One region of the Eubacterium sp. AM05-23 genome, then DNA from elsewhere that is predicted to be linked to it. Evidence: riboswitches for the same ligand, from Rfam matches in the RefSeq annotation. Region 1 holds a riboswitch; each other region holds the start of a gene.

The links. A riboswitch is a leader RNA that binds a small molecule or an ion and turns the genes downstream of it on or off. The one in region 1 is predicted to bind cobalamin.
Region 2: another riboswitch for cobalamin. It lies ahead of nikB (nickel ABC transporter permease); the one in region 1 lies ahead of DW091_RS17225 (DUF2115 family protein).
Region 3: another riboswitch for cobalamin. It lies ahead of DW091_RS19375 (PQQ-binding-like beta-propeller repeat protein); the one in region 1 lies ahead of DW091_RS17225 (DUF2115 family protein).
Region 4: another riboswitch for cobalamin. It lies ahead of DW091_RS19540 (energy-coupling factor ABC transporter permease); the one in region 1 lies ahead of DW091_RS17225 (DUF2115 family protein).

The regions. Positions count from the first base shown of each region.
Region 1 covers NZ_QUDF01000015.1:15,716-20,817, reverse strand. Annotated here, with positions in the region: gene DW091_RS17235 (class B sortase) at 1-273, opposite strand, end outside; gene DW091_RS17230 (DUF2284 domain-containing protein) at 444-1,025, opposite strand; gene DW091_RS17225 (DUF2115 family protein) at 1,050-1,577, opposite strand; cobalamin riboswitch at 1,685-1,858, opposite strand; gene DW091_RS17220 (TIM barrel protein) at 1,906-2,871, opposite strand; partial or broken gene DW091_RS20405 (phosphoribosylaminoimidazolecarboxamide formyltransferase) at 3,030-3,184, shown strand; gene DW091_RS17210 (class I SAM-dependent methyltransferase) at 3,233-3,529, opposite strand; gene DW091_RS17205 (TetR/AcrR family transcriptional regulator) at 3,833-4,396, shown strand; gene DW091_RS17200 (class I SAM-dependent methyltransferase) at 4,489-5,102, shown strand, end outside.
Region 2 covers NZ_QUDF01000011.1:130,915-136,016, forward strand. Annotated here, with positions in the region: gene DW091_RS15265 (ABC transporter substrate-binding protein) at 1-1,370, opposite strand, end outside; gene nikC (nickel transporter permease) at 1,438-2,256, opposite strand; gene nikB (nickel ABC transporter permease) at 2,257-3,225, opposite strand; cobalamin riboswitch at 3,366-3,546, opposite strand; gene DW091_RS20730 (hypothetical protein) at 3,595-3,720, opposite strand; gene DW091_RS15280 (M14 family metallopeptidase) at 3,782-4,756, shown strand; gene DW091_RS15285 (heavy metal translocating P-type ATPase) at 4,869-5,102, shown strand, end outside.
Region 3 covers NZ_QUDF01000021.1:45,151-50,252, reverse strand. Annotated here, with positions in the region: gene DW091_RS19385 (energy-coupling factor transporter transmembrane component T) at 1-762, opposite strand, end outside; gene DW091_RS19375 (PQQ-binding-like beta-propeller repeat protein) at 1,442-2,953, opposite strand; cobalamin riboswitch at 3,087-3,212, opposite strand; gene DW091_RS19370 (D-Ala-D-Ala carboxypeptidase family metallohydrolase) at 3,253-3,738, opposite strand; gene DW091_RS20230 (CpXC domain-containing protein) at 3,807-4,082, opposite strand; gene DW091_RS19360 (hypothetical protein) at 4,510-5,043, opposite strand.
Region 4 covers NZ_QUDF01000022.1:43,028-48,129, reverse strand. Annotated here, with positions in the region: gene DW091_RS19565 (hypothetical protein) at 1-634, shown strand, start outside; gene DW091_RS19560 (AraC family transcriptional regulator) at 639-1,505, opposite strand; gene DW091_RS19555 (hypothetical protein) at 1,615-2,034, shown strand; gene DW091_RS19550 (hypothetical protein) at 2,071-2,472, shown strand; gene DW091_RS19545 (energy-coupling factor ABC transporter substrate-binding protein) at 2,584-2,904, opposite strand; gene DW091_RS19540 (energy-coupling factor ABC transporter permease) at 2,906-3,658, opposite strand; cobalamin riboswitch at 3,817-3,946, opposite strand; gene DW091_RS19535 (leucine-rich repeat domain-containing protein) at 4,356-5,102, shown strand, end outside.

The DNA of each region.
Region 1 (5,102 bases):
GGTTGTCTGTACTACAGGGGTATCGATATTTGTCCCTTCAATACTCAGCCAGCCAACGGTTTCCGGGTTTACCTCACGCAATGCCGCCCAGTCGATGCTGTTATCCTCGCGGTTTATGACCTGCATTTTAAGAATCGGTGTGTTGTTTGGAAAGAACTCTTTATAAAGCATCCACCCTGCCGCCCCTAAAAGGGCGAGAATGATCAAAATGATGACAATGTCACCAACGACACGCACAGCGCTTCTTTTTTTCTTCACTTTCTTTTTTGTCATATTTATGTTTTATATCCTTCGGGCCTGCTGTCCTTGCGCATTTGTATTTTAGTCAACTCGATTTTATAAAACCCAAAGGCTTCATACCTCCTTTTATGGTTATTCATTATATCAAATCTTTCTAAATTGATAAAGACTTAAATGATAACAAAAAGGATTTTGTGCTTGTCTTAAAAAAGAATAAAGCTGAAATACGTCAGGGTTTCCGGGCCATGGGTATAACGCAGGCCAGTTTTGATCACAATATCCATTACAATAATCCCATACCCCTCCACTGAGGGAAAGAGCTTATCTGGATACCGGCAAGGCTCGTGTGGGTAGGTGCACGCGTCACAGACCAGACACCCTTCTGTCGACAATACGAGACTGTTCGGCCGATGTGTCCGAAACTGCTGAGCTACTCTGGCCGTGACTGCCTCGTGTCTGATACGGGCATCCTGCCAGCCCCTTGCGTTATAGCGCCCTTTCAAATCCGCGACGGTAGAAAAAATCAGCACATTTTTATAGGAGAGACATTTCAGCACACAGCTTTCATAGCTTCCCACAGCCGGAGGGCACGCCCATGTCGCGTCAAATTGTCCGCAGCTGTTGTGTTGACACAAAGTCCGCGTCTGGTCTGAAAAAAGCAGCTGATCGGTCGTTGAAAAAGCGCATTCATTCACACCCATTTCCTGCGGTGATGGGTGCATAAACACACTCGGATGATTCATGATTTTTTCATTCGTATTAAATGCTGTTCTCAAATTATCCATTGTTACCTCAAATCTAAAACGGCTTTACACACTGATGCGATTCTCTGCCGTAGCACAATCCCCAGTCTCCGGCGTCTCTTTGCAGTGAGCACTGCAGAAATGACAGAGTGCGTCCGGATTGCGTAGCTCTCTGGCCTTTTGAGGACAGTAATACTGATCAAACTGCTGCTCCAGAAACTGTCCGTCAAAGTGGCTTCCTACAGGGTGGAGAGGTTTTTCTTCGATAAAAGCCAAATAAGTGCACGCGAGCTTGACCATGCTTCTCTGCAGCTCTCCTCCAAGGGCATAATCTTCCAGGTATTGGTCAATCAGGCGTTCAAAGGCATGTAACCGTTTTTCACTGATGCTTTTTATGGCGCAGTTTTCCAGAGCCTCTGTCTTCAGGCTGATCAGCGCTGTTACATTGTAAATGGTATTGAGCATAGTCTGGTGTGCCAGCGTCCCCGGCTTATACTTAATCTTCTGTACCTCCTCGCGCTGCTGCATCAAAACCTCCAGATCAAACATTTCGGCTTCCTCTTGAAGCTGGAGGACTAAATCATATTTTGTCATTTTTTTCCTTTCCCGCTCCTTTGTCCACAAAAAAACCTTCTCTGATTCAGAGAAGGTAAAAAGACACGAGACTGCTTGTGGTTTGTCCTATTACTCTAAATCGGAGCTTTAAGAACCTGCTTCTGAGTCGGTCTTCTGGCTCTGCAATATCATCCTTCTCCCTTCCCGCCCACAGGCAGTGGTTATTTGAGAGGCATTTTGCATTACAGCTGCGATTACAGCAAGGGAGTCACACCCTTTTCCCATTACACAGAACAGTTTCACAATTAAATTTTCTTTATCATATCGCTTTCTGCCGTTTTTGTCAAGAAAAAAGCGCCAGAGAATGCTACTTTAAGGCCATGAGCTGCCAATCCAGCTTCTGCCCATGCTCGGCCGAGTCGGCGCTCACAAGCTCCAGCGTCAGGTATTCGGGCGATATTCTTTGTATCAGTGCATTTACTTCTGGGTGTGTGAAGGGCAGATGGGCGTCAATATTAAAAATATGCTCTGAACACTGACAAAAACGATCCCAGAACGACTCTTTTAAATCCGGCGGATTCTGGGCAATTTTCTGGACATAGGCCCCTGAGAGGGATTGCTGGAGGTGCATCCCACAGATATAATCGCAAAGCGGTCCGTGGGCGTCGAGCATTTTATTGATGTAGTCAATGCCTTCCTTTTCTGTCCTCAGCTCTAAATTGGTATGCAGTAAATGGCCGGTATCCAACATAATCCCCTTTTGAGCGGTATGTATTCCCCTCAGCAGCCGCTCCGTCATTTCCGGTCGGGTAAGAGTCAGGCCTGGCCACCAAAGATTTTCGACCAAGAATTTAAATGTGTAATTTTTACCGTCCAAAAGCGTGTTGATCACTTCACAGCTTGCGTCAATCACTGTCTCGTCACTATAATGAAAAACATTGTGATAAGTTTCTGTAAAACGGCAGTCCGAGACATGGAACACCACATACTCGGCATTCAGTGTCTGCGCTATGTCCAGTTCCTTTTCTAAGCGGTTGAGGATACTGGATTTATCCTTTCCCTCATAATATACCTCCCAATTTTCCGGCTTATCAAACTCCTGCAGCAAGGCATCTTCATCACTACGCCATAGATCCAGCCAATAAGGGAACATTCTCAGATGCACGCCCACAACATCCTCCTGAGGTATCTTCTCAGGAATACGCTCATTCCACAATACCTGAAGCTCCAGACCGTCCAGACCGCGGGATTTGTAAAAATCCTTCAAGGCCCCCCGATCTTCAAACCGATCCATATCATGGCTGAATACTGTCATATTAATCAATTTTTTCATCTTAGCAGCTCCGCTTTTCCCATATTTTCAAAATTTAAAAATGACTGACTTGTCTTTATCATAGCTTTCACGCTTTGTTTTGTCAATCTCCATAAAACTTTTCATACCTGTTACTGCTGCAAAAGCATTGACACCAGATTAAGAAGCCGTGATGCCTTTTCCCCTTTGGCGACAACATTGAACGCGCGTGCAAAAGCAGCGTCACCTGCATTGCCAGTCCGGCGGCTCGGTCCGGGATAACATGGTCATTGAATTCTGTGATCAATACAATATTGCTATGGTCATGACCGGACTCCGTTTGTTCCATTATTAAGTTTAAGGCCGGTCAGTGCCGCTTTTCCATAGTAATCTAAAAAGGTGCTTACGACGCGCATTCCTCTTTCAATTTTTCATGATCAGCGCTTTTTATGGCATCATCTACATAGTCTTTAGTGATGTCCACACCGACAACCTCATACCCTCTTCGGGCAAATTCCAACGAATGTCTCCCAAAGCCACAGGCCATGTCGAGGATTTTTTCTGTCCCATTCAATTTTAAGGTTTTTATAATAAACGCAACTTTATCGACGGTATTTTCTACCCACGACTGGTTTTTGATGTCCAGGCTCCATATTTCTTTATACCAGTTTTTTTCTGATGATTTTAAGGTCGAATTCACTTTTTCTCCTTTGTACATTATCATTTTACCTTCAAATTAATCATACTGTATAAACCAAGAGAATACTGGTCTTGTATTATGTTTTATGCTATTATTGTTCATTAATTAGTTACGGCTATTAATCGGAAGCACATCTAAAATACATTTTCAGATATTTTGCATCACTTTAAACTATCGAAGACTTCATCTCTGAGATTACCTGCACTTTGTCAACACAACAAATTCTTAAGGCTTCTCTTTTATTAAATTTTAATCATTGACACTTATTCAATTACTGTGCTATCCTATATGCGAGGTGATGAAATGCGAGTATCTAAGGACCCGGAGATCCGAAAACAGGAAATTCTGGATGTTGCCATGCGTGTTTTCGCAGAAAAAGGCTACGAGACCACAACAATGAAGGATATTGCTAAAGAGGCAGGTGTTGTAGCCGGCTTGTGCTATCACTATTTTCAAAACAAGCATGCGCTGTACCAGGAAGCCCTCACACAATACGCCAAGGCGTGCAGCAAGCCCTTTGCAGATGTTTTTAAACAGACCGGGCTGCCGTTAGCTGAGTGTATCAAAATACTGGAAACAACATCCGAAAACGAAGCAGAAAACTATAAATACCGCGACTTCTTCGATAAAGACGGCAATGAACTCTTTCATGCCCAGCTGGAAGTATATATGTCAAAAGAGATTTTTCCACATCTTGAAGCCTATATTAAAAGCCTGATGACGCGCGGAGAAATCGAAAAACAGGACGCACATATGCTGTCGCGCTTTATATGGGGCGGCCAGATGGCCGTCACTAACAATGCCGCCGGCTCTGTCAAAGAAAAAAATCTTTTTATACGGCAGATGCTCACCTTAATCTTAAAATAGCACCATAACCACACCCCGCCTTTACAGGCGGGTTAAAAATTATCCATTCATTGAATATTTGTCAATGAATCTAAATCAATGGAGGAATTATTATGAAAAATACTAAAAACACTAAGCAGACCACTATAGACTATTTTAACAGCACCGCGAAGGATTATGACCAAAGTCATGATGGAAAATTTGTCGAATGTATGTATGAGGATATCGTGAACCGCGTCCTTGATTTAAAGCCAAAAATAATTTTAGATCTGGGCTGTGGCAATGGCAATATCATTGCCCGCCTTCAAAAGCGTCTGAACGCCGATTATTATGGATTGGACATTTCAGAGGCCATGATCACTCAGGCCGAAAAACGGCTGCACGATGTTCATTTTATGGTGGGTGACGCCGAAAAAATGCCTTATGTGGCCGATAAGTTTGACGTGATTATCTGCAATGCTTCCTTTCACCACTACCCCCACCCAAAAGCGGTCATCTGTGAGATGCAGCGTGTTTTAAAAAAAGACGGGACCCTCATACTGGGCGATCCAACGACCCCTTTTAAAGTGTTGACTGGCTTTTTAAACAGCGCTATGGCCCACAGCAATTCCGGTGACCACCACATTTACCATAAATCTGAAATCATTGATCTTCTCAGCCAGGAAGGATTTCAGGTCTACGGATGGGCCAAGCCCAACTATAAATCCTTTGTTTTAAACGCAAGGCT
Region 2 (5,102 bases), on a different contig from region 1:
TCTAAGACCGCGTCGACCTCAGGGTTGCTGTAGCCGGCCGTATTGGCGTTTTTGTTTTCATCGGTATGGGTTTTCCAGTATTCTTTCAGGTAGTTTTCCGGGTCGCCGGTGTTGGCGGTGATGACGTTCCAGATTAACAGATCGTACTCGCCGTTTTCCTGCATATCCAGCAAAGTGGTGTATTCGTAGGTCTCGACCTTGACGTCAATGCCGATTTCCTTCAGGTTGGCCTGGGTAGCGGTGGCCAGGATAGGCAGCTCTGCGCGGCTGTCGTAAATAACGTACTGGAGCGTCAGGTTCTGTCCGTCCTTTTCCACAATACCGTCGCCGTTGGTGTCCGCATAGCCTGCCTCGGCCAGCAGCTGTCTGGCGCTCTCCAGATTATAGGCGTTTTCATCCTTCAGGGTGTTAAAACCGTAATCCAGAGACGGCGGAATCGGGGCTTTTCCGGCCTCAAAGGTGCCGTGGAGCAGATTATCCGCGTAGGTCTGGCGGTCCAGGGCACGGATCACCGCCTGGCGCACCTTCAAATCGGCCAGTGCTCCGCGCTGGTTCATAAAAGAAAGCACGGTCCGCAGCGACGCGATGCTGTTGATGTCAAACTGATCGTTGCCCTCAAACAGCGATAGATCGCTGCTGCTGATGTTGACGGCCATATCTACCTCGCCCGACTGCAGGGCCATAGCGCGGGTGTTGGCGTCATCAATGACCTGGATGTTCACTTCACTGTAGGGGACCTCACCATCCCAGTAATTTTCATTTCTTGCCACCACACATTTTTCCTTGTCAAAGGATTTAACCGCGTAAGGCCCTGTGCAGATCGGCCCGTCCGTGGCAAAGGCCGTGGTGTCCACAGTGGTATCCACGATCAAAAACAGCGGGTCGGCCAGGCAGCCAGGCAGCCCTGGCGTAGGGTTCTTGGTCTTGATCACCAGGTTTGATCCGTCTACGGTTATAGACTCATACTGGAAAAAGTCTGAGCTGGCGCGTTTGCTCATCTCAAAGGTCCGCTCCAGCGATGTCTTGACCAGGTCAGCGGTCAAGGCTGTACCGTTAGAAAACTTGACGCCGTCGCGTATTTTAAAGGTCCAGGTCAGGTTATCGCTGCCCAATTCCCAGCTTTCTGCAAGCCAGGGCTCTGCGCCCATCTCCTCGTTGAATTTTACCAGTGTTTCACCCACGCCATAACGCATGACCACCCAGCTGAAATACTGCTCGGTGGGTTCAAGCGTATCCGCAAAGCTCGTCACTCCAATGTTCAGCTGATCTGAGACCCCCGAAGATCCTCCGCTGCTACCGCAGCCCGATAACCCCGTTGCCGTCATGGCCAGAATCGCCACTGCCAATACCAGTTTCTTAAATTCACTCATTTTGTCTCCTCTCATATTCATATGAAAATTAAAATAAAAACGTTGTTTGCTCCGCAGGCCCGCTGCCCTAATCCTGACGCGGGTCCAGTATATCCCGGAGCCCGTCGCCCATCAGGTTAAACACCGAAACCACCATAAAAATAGCGATACCGGGGAACAGCATGAGCCAGGGCGCGGTCTGCAGATACTGCCGCCCCTCGTTAAGCATCAAGCCCCATTCCGGCGTGGGCGGCTGTGCCCCCAGCCCCAGAAAGGAGAGGGCCGCCAGTTCAAGCATCATGGTGCCCACATCCATGGCCGCGGTCACAATCATGGTCGGAATGATGTTCGGTACGACGTAACCGCCCAGTACCCGGCCGGTCCGCGCCCCAGTAACCACCGCCGCGGAGATGTACGCGCTGTTTTTGATCTTGAGTACCAGGCTGCGGCTCAGACGGGCGTATTTTGTCCAGCTCACCACTGCCAGGGCAATGACCGTGTTAAAGAGGCTCGGCCCCAGCATCCCGGCAATGGCAATGGCCAGAACCATGCCCGGAAAAGAGATCATCATATCTGATATCCGCATGATCACCGCGTCCACCGCACCGCCGAAATAACCGGCTGCCATCCCGAGAAACGTGCCGGCCGCAAAGACAATAACTACCAGCGTCAATGTCATTTCCAGCGACGCCCGCGTCCCGTAGATAATCCTGGACAGCTCACAGCGGCCCAGCTGGTCTGTGCCGCAGGGGTACTCCGCCGACGGCGGCCTGAGAGCGTTCTGCATAATGGTCTCATAGGGATCATGGGGCGCGATCCACGGCGCAAACACCGCGATCAGAACAATCACCACCGCCAGAATCCCGCAGATAGCAAAAAGCCTGTTCTGTCTGAAAAAAGCTTTCATTTACGCTTTTACCGCCTTTCTTCTCACTTCCCGGTCCAGCCCCCGCAGCCTCGGGTCCAGATAACCGTAGGAGAAATCCACCAGCAGATTGATGACCATGTAAATCAGGGCGATCCAGATCACATAGCCCTGAACCAGCGGATAGTCCCGGGCTGCAATGGCGTTCACAGCCATTTTGCCCAGGCCGGGCCAGGAGAAAATAATTTCCACCACCGCTGTACCGCCGAGCAGCGAACCCAGGGACAGGCCCAGCAGGGTCACCAGCGGCAGCATGGCGTTTGGCAGCACCTCCCGCCACAATATGGCCGATTCCTTAAGGCCCCGGGCCCTGGCCCCAGCCACATAATCCTGCCGTAACTCCTCCAGTACAGCGGTGCGCACCTGTCTTGTGTATTTGGCCGACATGGCAATGGCCAGTGTGACTGCGGGCAGTACCAGCTTCATAAAGCCTGTGCCCGAGGTGGCGATGGGAAACCAGTTCAGCTTAAGGCCAAACACGTACAGAAGCACCAGGCCGATCCAGAAGCCTGGAAAGGATACACCGATAAAGGACAATCCCCGTACCAGGTAATCCGGAAATCGATTCTGGTACACGGCTGCCAGAATCCCCAGGGGAATGGAGATCACAAGCATCAGAATAAGCGACGCGGCCGCCAGCTCCAGCGTCGGGCCAAGGCAGTTAAGCAGTACCGCGCTCACTGGCGTTTTCGAGGAATAAGACGTCCCCATATCCCCGGCCACAAAGCCCTTAAGCCAGTTGCCATACTGCACCAGAAACGGGTCATTGAGGCCCATCTCCTCCCGGGTTTCCGCTAGCAGCTCCTCAGACGGCGGCGTGCCGCCGGCCACCAGCATCAGCTCGGCCGGGTCACCGGGAGATAAATAGGTCAGGCAAAAGGTCAGAAAGCTGATGCCAAAAAGCACCAGTACGATTTGCAGCAAACGGTTAACAAGCTGTTTCGTGTTCAATAAAGAAATCCTCCTCTGTCAAAATGGCAATACGGGTAACAATCCGAAACGGAGAATAAAAGGGAAAGGGCATGAAAATCATTAAAAAAACAGCCCAGACGGCTGAATGAAAACAAAGCCCTCCTATCTACCGTAAGATTACTGAAAACAACAATACAAGCAGGTCTCCTGACTTAAGTTCTTCGTCTGTCCACGCCTTCCCAAGGCTGCGCCTCAGTGACATCTTGCGGACAACTCCCTATTACAGTGACGGGATCGTACCGGATTCGCACCGGTTTCTCTTTTAATCCCCGATCGGGAACTTGTATTTGGCATGATTAAATTTTTTAAACAAATATTTCACTGTGGTAAACTGTGAAATTGCTTAAATTATACTGGACTTTCACGCACTTGTCCAGTCTTTTTTAAAAATAAAAGCATTAAATTTAAACGGATACCCCCACCCGGTATGTTTTTTACTTTTATTTTTTTCTGCTTGACATTGGTTTTCGCCATGCCTTATACTCAAGGCAATCGGCTTAAATTAAAATTATTTCAAAAGTGAAAGGAGTCCGCAATGGAAAACAACCTATCAATCGGCACACTGACCGCCTCCCCCGGCGAGAAAATCCAGGGCATGCTGCCCATCCCGCACACAGAAATCGAGGTTCCCGTCACCCTGGTCAACGGCACGGGTGATGGAAAAACCGTCCTCATCACCAGCGGTATCCACAGCTGCGAATACGTCGGCATCGAGGCTGCTATCCAGCTGGCCGGCGAGCTTGACCCCGAAAATGTAAACGGAAGCCTGATCCTCATACACCCGGTCAATGTCCCCGGGTTCGAGTCCCGCTATCCAACGCTTATGCCCGGAGACAACAAAAACCTCAACCGCGTTTTTCCAGGCAGCCAGGAGGGCACCCCTGCCGACCGTGTCGCGCATTTTTTTGAGTACAGCCTTTATTCCCAAATTGATTTCTACATTGACCTGCACTGCGGCGAGATTTTTGAAGACCTGACCCCTTACGTGTATTACGTAGGCGCGGCAGACGAGACCGTGTCCAGAGCTGCCCGGCAGGCCGCCCTTCACGTCGACGTGCCCTATATGGTCAAATCCACTGCCACCACCGGGGCTTACAATTACGCCGGCGTTCTTGGCATTCCCAGCATCCTGCTGGAGCGCGGCTGCGCAGGGCGTTTTACCCAGGAAGAAGTGAACGCGGATAAAAAGGATGTCATCAATATTCTGAAGCACCTGGGCGTGCTGCCTGGCGCACCCGAGCTGCGGCACCGCCCTGTGGATTTAACCGATCTGGTCTACCTCATGCCCACGCGCCACGGTCTCTGGTATCCCGATGTAAAGGTGGGCGAGCTCATCGCCAAGGGCCAGCGCCTCGGTGAGGTCAGGGATTACTTCGGCAAAACGCTTGACACCTACCACGCCGAATACGATGGTGTTGTCCTCTACCAGTCCGCCACCCTCTGGACCGATGATTTCTGTGAGCTTATCACCTACGGCAAATTTGCGGAAACCGCAGGGATGACCCGTTAATTTTTACTTTTACCCCTTGACAAACCTCCTCGGGACAGTTAATATTAACATATGAACAATGATTCATATGTTTTATTCATCATATTTAATCCAACTTTCCGAGGAGGCCATTATGGCAACAAAAACTTATATACTTGAGCACCTGGGGTGTGCTGACTGCGCTTCAAAAATCGAGCGCAAAATCGCAGCCCTGCCCGGTGTCAGCGAGGCTAACATCGTCTACGCGACCAAACAGCTCCGCCTCACCGCCGAAGATCCAGACGGGCTTTTGCCGGAAATGCAGAAAATCGCTGTTTCCTACGAGCCGGATATTCTCATTACTGAGCGGAAACGCCGTTCACTGAAA
Region 3 (5,102 bases), on a different contig from region 1:
GGGATTGTATAAAGCATATGTGTAGCCATTGACTGCACCAATAATAAATCCAATCAGCAGCACCGCCATAATACTCATAACCACCGCGTCACGCCGGTCAAAACGGTACAGCGAAAAAGCTGTCCGGCCTCGCAGGCCATAGCCGCGGGCCTTCATGCTGTCCGCGGTCTCAATGGCGTTCTCCAGCGCCCAGGTAATCATGATCGACAAAATAGTAATACCGTGCTTTGCCCGTTGAAAAATATTACCATTGCTCAAATCACGCCCAACACATTTCTGTCCATTGCTGATAACCTTAATCTGCGCGATAAACTTTGGCACAAACCGCAGTACCATGGAAAAGATCAGCGACAACCCCGGTATGATCCGGCCGAACAGATAAATAAACTTGTCCGATGTCATGATCTTTGTATAGCACGAAAACCAGACAATAATCGAAACCAGCGTCACTGCCATCACTACGCCATAGACCATTGATTCCAATGTCATCGGATTTCCATTTCTTAAATAAAATAAAATTGTCACTCCATAGTGGTTAAACATCGGGTTAATGAGCATGGTGATCAACATAACCGGTAGGCTGAAAATCAGATTCATCTTGACTGATTTCCGCCATCCCAGCAGCACAAAAGAATATACGACTGCCGCAGCAAGCGAAATGCCAAGAATTACTGGATGATTCACAAACATGCCAATAACCAGTACGATCACAAAAAACGCGAAATTAACAATGGGGTGATAAGTTGAAAAAGTATCCTCCATCTCTGTCTCCTCCTAAATTATCTGCCAAAACATGGCATCAACCGTAAGCCAAACCCTTTAGAAAAACCGGTCTGGCCTACGGCTGCTGCTTTTATTTCTTTCCCTGCGTCACATCCTTTGCTTTGTTATCCGTGTGTGTAATAATATAGAACTAATATATTTCAAAGGGAGATCCCAATTGAAAACGTACGGGGGAGAATTGCCGGATCCCAAGTACCGGCATCAGCTTGCGCCTCCCCCTTCTAGCATAAATAAAGAAAGATTACCAGGCACTTGCCCGTTATTCAAGTGCCTTTTCAATAAAGCTTTCCAGAGGCTCCATTGAAAAAGCCCTTACAAACAAAACAAAAAGCCTTCCACATTCTTATGTGAAAGGCTAAATAGTATTTATTTAAATCGTATTCAATTATGATTTTTTGCGCACTTGTCCAATCCGCTTCCACATGTAACGTTTGATTGGCCGTACCAAGGTTCCGAATTTTCTGACTTGTCACCCGAAGGCTGTACAGTTGCAGTGGAGCAGTTGAGCTTTGCACTCATTCCTCTTTCCCAAGGTCGTCATATTATTAACTTGTATAGACATAACTTATCTATATGATACCTAAAGACTTCCTTAATGTCAACCCACTTCTCTCCGATTGTTATTATTTTTTGTATTGGGCGGGTTTGCTGAAAAAATCTACATTGTTTTTCCCACACTGCGCTGTAAAATAATCAATGCATCATAAGACGTAATTTGGCCGTCATGATCCATATCCGCATTGGATACGCGTTCCTCCGGTATGACATTTTTTCCAACCGAATACTGCAAAGCCAGCAGCGCATCATATGAGGTGATCTGACCGTCACCGTCCACATCTCCTAAAATTTCCGGAGATGCCTCGGTATTTAATGCCCACAGATAACCAGAGTCATTTTTATAATAAAGGGTTCCCTCCTGGTCACTGACCAGACTGGCTGTACAATACTGCGGGTTGGACGGAACGTATAAATCTCTGACGTCTGGTTCTTTATTGCCCGCAAAATCCTTAATCACCTTTACCGTACCCACAGAATTGTTCAGCGCGACATAAAGATAAACCGTCTGATTGTTTTCTGCCGTGGCATAAGCTGTGGTTAAAAGCGGCGAGGACTGGGATGGACCGTCAATATCCACAGCATAAATCAGGTTCATGGTCTTGGCGTCAAAAACATTTAACCCCCCGCGGCTGCTGATATTGCCAGCCATAACGTAGACACGTCCATTATAAACCACCGGCGTCGAGGTGACCAGGCCATTGACGTCGCCCGAGAGCACACTGCCTTTGTTAAAGCTGCCGTCCCCATTCACCGTCATGGCGTACACCTTCTGCGCGTCCTTCGCGGTAAAATAGAGCGTACCCCGAGCGGTGTCGTAGGCGACGCTGCCGCGGATATTGCTTTCTGCCTGATAGCTGTCGATCTGCTCGCCAGTCAGCTTGTTGCGCGCTTGGACAAGACCCTTTTCGTTCCCATAGACAACCGCCTGACCCACGATGGTCGCGCCAGCCCAGTAGCAGGCCGAGTCCTCATCCACCCAGGTATATTCCTGAATTTCATCGCTGCTCTCGGTATCGGTATCCGCAGAGCTGACACAGAAAAAACTGCCTTTTGTGCCGTTGCCGTTGCTGGTGCCCACATAAACATTCCCATTATCATAAATCACAGGGCAAAGAGGCTGTTGGCCGTCCCCCTTTGTACGCCACAGCGGCTTCAGCGTTTCTGCGTCAAAAGCCTGCAGAATGCCACTGTTAAGCGGCACAAAGATCTTGCCGTCTCCATAGGCCGCGTAGCTGAAATAGCCGGTATTGATAGCCATCTCCTGCTCCGCCAGTACCTTTCCCGTGTTCCGGTCCACCCGTCTCAACATTTTGCCGCCCGCGATATAAAGGTCATCTCCAACAATGATCGGCGAGCCCACGCCCAGCCCATCCGTTTTCCACTTTTCCATGACCGCCGCATCACCCGTCGGCAGCTTTGTGTCCACAATCGCCATATTGGTACTGTCTTTTCGGAAGGCCGACCAGTAGCTGGCATCGCTGACGACCTCTGTGGCGCCCGTCACCGTGTCTGCCTTGGGCAGCGGCGCCGCCCCCACGTTTCCGGAAAAGACAAACGCCCCTGCCAGAAAAACCACCGCCAGCTTAGACGCGAACTTAAATCTGCTTTTCATTTATTTCTCCTCCATTTTTGATTACTAAATGATTCCGTCCTTTTAAAGCAGCGCATACAAAAAGACCTTCCGGCCAACGCCGAAAAGGTCTAAAAAAGCAAAAAAATCCCGATTCATGCGCTCGCCCAGCTCCGCAGCAGCGTACTCTCTCAGGATTCTGACTAACCGGTAAATACCGGATCACAGCAACGGTTTTGTTGGGGATTCACACCCCATTTCCCTCATCATTTAATTTAAGCCTAATTATAGCTTAATCTGCATGATTAATCAAGTTAAAATTCACGTCTTCCTCTCTTCTTTTAACGCCATATCTCACAGTGGTCAAACTGCTGGTCCGGGTACTCGATGACCCCAAGGCCCAGCTCTCTGGCCGCAGCCGCCACCTCGTCGTAGGGCGCCCCCGGGCAGTACAGATCCGCCGCGCGGCCGCTCAGGTGCCAGGAGTTCTCAATGCCGCCCACCTCCGCGTTGCGCGTCTTGCACCGCACACCCGAGGTGATGATGATGGGCCGGTCGAAATAACACCGAAGCTGATCCACTTTTTCCAAAAGTTCCGGGTCCATCTGAGCCGGCCACCCGTCACAGTAGCCCGCGCAGTCACAGGCATATTCCTCCATTAAAAAATGTGCCGACGCCCAAGGCCCGGAAGTGAGGATGGGATCCTCCGGCAGCGGATGGTCGATCACCGTCCCGTCCCCAGGCGGCTCCCGCGTCTCCGACTCCGATAGCAAAGGCTCTGGCGACGCGTCCGGTACCGCCTCCGGCGAAAGCCTGAAGCTGGTCAGAAAAACTCAGGAGATTAGAATGAGGATTGCTACGATTAAACTTCGACTGATACGTTGGTAAAAATTTTTCAATTGGTGCTCCTTTCTTGAACGAGTTGATAGTTGACAATTGATAGTGGATAGCAGGTGATGATTTTGTCGTTCAGATTGACTTCAAAAATATGGATTTTTTCTAACAAATCCATCATCTCTTTGGTAACGCGGATCCGGTAATCTGGAAAAAGCGCTTCGGCATCCCGGATGATTGCTTCTGTTTCGAACCCACCTAGGTCCAGTATGAGGTAAAGCTTTTTTCCATATCCTGATAACACAGGCTGTAAGGCTTTCTGTATTCTTGTCCGCAATGGGGACAAATATTGTTAATCACTCTTGTTTTTGTCATTTTTTCCTCTTTTTAACTTTTTTATTTTTAATAAAAAAAGCTTCTATCCAAAATCGCATGTTTATAACGACTTTGGACAGAAGCTCTTGTTATGCTAAAGTGCTTTGTTTGCTCATCGGTCCTTTTTGGCAAGGTGCCGACGTTTCATTCTGAAGATCAGTGATCCGACTTAGATTTCGCCTTACGGTTGCGCATCAGTTTAAGTTTTTCACTCAATTTCCCTTTGAAAACAATTTCTTGTTCTCAGTTAACGCTTAAATGGCTAACGCTCTCCAGAAACATTCTATTTTTTCTGACCTTTTTACTCTCAATTACTATTCGAGCATTTATACCTTTAAAAATCAAGGTATGAGGGGCGTTTTTTTACAGTATTAATTTTTTATTTGACCCTACTGCCCTGAAATTTTTTTGACAAAGCGCAGAGACTCCTCTTCCTCGGGCTGGGCGCTTGTCTGTAGCTGGTATTTATCGATAAGATCCAGAATGACCCATTCTTCTGTCTGCAGCAATTTTTCTGCCCTTGTACTGTCCTGGGGCTGTTCTGCCGGGTTCATGTGCAGCAGGAAGGGATAACGCCCTTTTGAATCTGCGGCGCATATGACGCTATAGGTACCTTCCAATGTTTGATAGGCTTTGAAAATGGGTTCCTCTGCCCGTTCCGCTTCCTCATAAACCGCGTAATGAAACTCGAAACGTCCGTTTTCTCTGAAAATAAGGGTTTCCAAGTAGGCATCGTCACTGATCCACATGCCCTGCAGCAGTTCGCGGGTTGGATCGGCAGTTTCGGCAGTATTCTGAGGTGTGACCGTGGGCTTGGATTTTGCTGCCTTTGTTCTGGTTTGGCTGCTGTACCAAAACAGGCCGCCAAACACGAGGGCCGCAAATACCAGCAGCAGAATGCCCCACAGAATAATTTTCTTCATTTCCTCTCATTTGCTCTTTCTATAATGTTTATTTATTCTTCCGGGTTTATTTTATCATA
Region 4 (5,102 bases), on a different contig from region 1:
GAACCCGGATTTGCCCTTGGTCATTGCAGAGGATGGTACCTATACCTCCGACGAATTGACAGACGGAACGTGGGAGGGACCGGAAAATTATAGCATACGGCTTAGAGGCAAGGAGCAGGACTATACCATGGAACATGCCAAAACAAGCTTTAGCAATGACGACTGGTCTTTTAGCGGCGATGCTTTGCGGTGCAGCAAAATAGATACCTGGTATTTCAGAATAAAGGAGACTGCAGAGCAATCTTATGATCTACGCCACCCGACCAAAGCAGTGGCTGCTGCAAAATGGATAAGAGGCTTCTGGACGACGCGGGAAAACGCACGCGAAACCTTTCATTTCAGAGAAGATAGTTCCTTTATTCTTATCTATAATGATGAACAAGGAAATCCGGAGACAGTTGGCGGCATCTACAACATTTTAGAAGGTGAGTCCCTTAACATTGAAAGAACTGAGTGGAACTTGAATCTTCAGCTAATGCCGGATACCGAAGCACCGCTTTCTGAACGGGCTATGGCTCTGACAGAAAGCGGAAACTGGCATATCAGCAAGCAAGATGACACATTGACCCTTACGAAAATGGGCGGAGTGTTAGGAGATGAAGTGACCTTTTACCAAAGTATCGCTAAAAATTAAAATGTTACCCTTCCTGAAAATTAAGATTTTCAGGATGACCGGGAAGGTGTTCAGACTGGCTTGGAACGGTCAGTGGGACGCTTGGATCAACCACCTCAAACTGGAGCTGGTCAATCCAGAGCGTACCGCTGCCGCAAAGCAGCGCGCCGATTGCAATGGAAGTGCTTTCCAGGGGAACATCGAGCACACAGGTATAACGGCACCAGCTGGATGTGCCATTAACCGGTCGATTATGCATGTTATCAAAGGCAGCGGTGCCTAAGGGGGTGTCTATTCTCAGCCAAAGCCCCGCATAGCCGTCCACAGAAAGTGTTTTTAAATAGCCGGAAAGGCGAACGCGTTTTCCAATATAATATCTGGCGCTGAAAAGCTGGGCGATGGCACAAAAATCACCAGCATTTATCTTTTCAGTGCCCGAGTTTAGGCGCGCTGACTGGGTCCCGGCGTTAAAGATCCTGTCATCGGACATCAGCTGGTATTTTTCCGGGGCACTGCCTGTGAGGGTCCACGCTTCAAAAGGGTTTGTTTCGCTCATAATTTTGTATCCTTTCGTTAAATCTTTCATCAGGAGGCGGTATTTTCCTGGTGGTAATCCATAAATTTTTTTAAATGAACGTGTAAACGCTTCCTGAGATTCAAAACAAAGCTCAAAGGCAATTCTTAAAATAGGGTAGTCGGTATGTCTTAACAGGGATGCGGCACTTGCCAGTCTGCGCCTGCGGATGTAATCCGATGGCGTTGTATCTGTTTCCCTGTGAAAGGAACGTAAAAAATAGTATTTTGAATACCCAAAATGTCGGGCTAGCACATCGAGCGTGAGGTCTTCATTCAGGTGCATTTCAATGTAAGTAAAAACAGCGTTTAGTTCCATAGGATTCCTCCTTGATTTTTATTATACGCTATTTACAGAGAAAAGTTTGATTTTTGTTGCCGTTTTTTAAAATATTGTCCGTTATGAAGAACGAAGGAGAGGTAAAAACATGGATAAGAAAAAAGATAAAGGCATGCGTTATATTATTTTGGCCATGGCATTGCTGGCGCTTTCTATCAATCTCTTCAGCATCTGGCTCCAGCGAAACGGGAGCCACTTCCTGGCCCCTGAACAGCTCAGCGGTATCGCTTATACCTTTGGCATTATACAGGTCTGTGGGCTGTTGGTGATGATTGCCGCTTTTGCTTATTATATTCTGTCAACCTATAAAGGATACTACGATTTAAAAAAAGTGAAAAATTATCTGATAATCGCCACTGGACTTGGCTGCGCAGTCGTTTTGATCCAGTGCTTTGTACCGCTCTACAGTCCGTACCGGGCATTTTTTACCTTTGTCAAAACAGTTGGATGGATTGGTATTCTGATCTCACTTTTGCAGGTTTTTTCAAACAGTAAGATCAGGAAATAAAGATTAAAATTTTAAAAATGGAATGGAGTCTGTGCCATGAAAAGAAGAGTGGATAACCATATTAAACTGATGTTATTTTTTATCGGCTATTTTGTATTAAAAGGAATCGACACTTACCTTTACAGCGGATCGCAAACTGAGGTGATCAATTGGCTTCATACTTTTTTATTCTGGGGCAGAGTCGCTTTGTTTTTAAGCCTTTTTGCCTGGCTCACATTTATTTGCTTTGAGTATAAACGTGATAAGTATAATCTTAAAAATGTACGTATCTACCTTATTATTTTGGTAACCGCGTTGCTCGTCGCTGTTATGCTGTATTTTCTTGCTCGTCCAGCCTTATATCTGAATAAGCCTGCATTAGCCATAACAGTGCTGTGTTGGATGACAGTAATCGCCATGCTGGTATGTTTAATTTTTAAAACGAAAAAAGAAGAATAGTCAATCAGACGTTCAATAGATAAAAAAGTCTTCCTATTTATATAGGGGGATAATTTAAAAAAATAAAACACGCTGTTTAGGCGTGTTTTATTTTTTGTATTCTTGTCAGTACTATAGCTCAGCTTCTTCTTTCCCCAGTTTCTTGCGTTCCACCATTCGGCCCATAAAGAAAGCCAGAATACCAACGCCGATACCAGTCTGAAGGCAGAAAATCAGAGATTCAACTTCGCCAGGCAGTTCCCCGTTGATCAGCGTTTCAAGAACAGGAGTAAACCAGGGTTCATATTCACCTCCCTGAATTTCCTCGATCATGGTGCTGCCCGCATCGTCAGAACCGCCAAATTCAGCGCCCTGAAGGGCAAAAAGCGGTACAACCACCAATAAAGCAACAATAACAAGAAGAATGATAACCGTTTTTTTATTTTTGCTCATTTTACACTTCCTCCGATGCTAAGAAGCCAATGGACTTGAGTTCCGGGCTTGCGTAGGTTTCCAATGCGATAACGATAATAACCGTTAAAATCCCTTCGATAATGGCAAGCGGCAGCTGCGTGGGAGCAAAAACCCCCAGGAATTTAACAGCAGAAGCTGCCACGCCGCCCTGCTCGGACGGGTAAGCCATCGCCAGTTGAATGCTGGTAACACAGTAGGTAAATAAATCCCCAAGAGCAGCGGCCAGGAAAATGCCGACCTTGCGGTTAACCTTGATCTTCTGACAGAGCTTATAAATTCCAAAAGATACAAACGGACCGGCAATTGCCATTGAAAAAGTGTTAGCGCCAAGGGTAGTCAAACCACCGTGAGCCAGCAGAATGGCCTGGAATAATAATACAATAATGCCTAAAATACTAACCGCACTTGGTTCAAATAAAATCGCGCCAAGCCCCGTACCTGTCATGTGTGAACAGCTGCCCGTTACAGATGGAATCTTCAGTGAAGAAATAACGAAAATGAATGCGCCGGCCATGGCCAGAAGTGTAATGGATCTTCTGTTGCCCGTCAGGGTTTTTTTGATCGAGAAAAAACCAGCAGCTAAAAAGGGCAGACAGATAACTCCCCAGGCAATGCAGTACCCCACAGGAAGATAACCTTCCATAATGTGCATTGCGTTTGCGGCGGGTACAATCCCAAATACAAGCGCCCAGGCGCCAAGCAGTGTGACAAACCTTCTTTGATTCTTTGTCATTTTTACCTCCTCGATAAATGAATTTTTACATTGGCTGTGATTCAATAAACTAAAAAAGTATAAAAAAACCGCTTACCGGGCAGATAAGCGGTGAAAGTACGAAATAAAATAAAATCCTGTGATTTCGTCCAAACACTTAGTTATCTCCTCGTAACCAAATGTAATACAGTTTTAATGATCAGCATCCTGACTTGACATACGTCTTACAGTGGCGGGACCGTTTGGGATTTTCACCCAATTCTGCTTAAACCATCGATTATGATGGAAATCATTAAAAATGTGCCGGAGAACCGACTACATTTCTAATTATAGCACCCTTTTTTGTAATGTCAATAGCGTAAAGTTGAATTTTTAGAAAAAATATTAGATATAGATATACACATGCCCCCTATATGTATATTACCTGTGCGCTGCGATAAATATAAGGTAAAAAATATGAATATCCTTAAAAGCTTTTTGATTATTTGACAAAATCGTAAAAATGGACTACAATAGGTTCTGTTGTTGGATTTTATAGCTTCAAAAGTATAAAAAATGCATTTGAATAAATATAGAAACTATAGGTATAGAAAAAGCATGATATCTATAAAATTGAAATAAAATCATTTTAATGAAGGTGCAATTAGTTATAGTTATATAGCGGCGTTTTTCGTACGATAAATGAACTTATTTTAAATGGAGAATTTTGGAGGTAAAAATGAGTGAGAGTGCAAAAAGGATAGAGGCCTTTTCAAAAAAGAATCTGCCAAAGGCAACAGTGAAGTACGCTGACATTCCTGAAGGTGTTGAGCGGATCAGCGTCAATGCGTTTAAAAATCTGACCAAGTTGCAAAGAGTTAAAGTAGCCGGTTCTGTTAAGGAAATATGCGGTCATGCCTTTGAAGGATGCACCATGCTTTCGTCCATCAACCTGCCTTCCGGCCTCAAGCTTTTGGGAGAAGCCGCTTTTATGGAATGCCGAAGAATACAGGCTCTTGTGATTCCAGAGGGAGTAAAGGCCATAAAAGACCGCACCTTCAAATTTTGCCGTGGGCTGGAAAGGATAGAACTGCCAAAACAACTTACCAAAATTGGAGAAAACGCCTTTTACAACTGCGATAAACTCACACATATTGAGATTCCCACTGCCATCGAAAAGCTACCCTTCAGGACCTTCTACATGTGTAAAAGCTTAGAATCCATCCGATTTTCAGAAAACTTAAAATATATCGGCAAGGAAGCCTTTGTAAACTGCAGCTTTCAGCAGCTTGATCTGCCAGTGGGTTTGGAGGTGATCGACGAATCCGGATTTCTAAAATGTAAAAAGCTGACAGCCCTCAAGATACCAGAAACAGTAAAAGTTATTGGTAAATGGGCCTTTCACGGATGTCCCAATTTAAAGGATGTCGAGATAAAACACGATCCCGAAGAAGTGGGCGAGTGGCTCTTTAACCGGAACGACGTG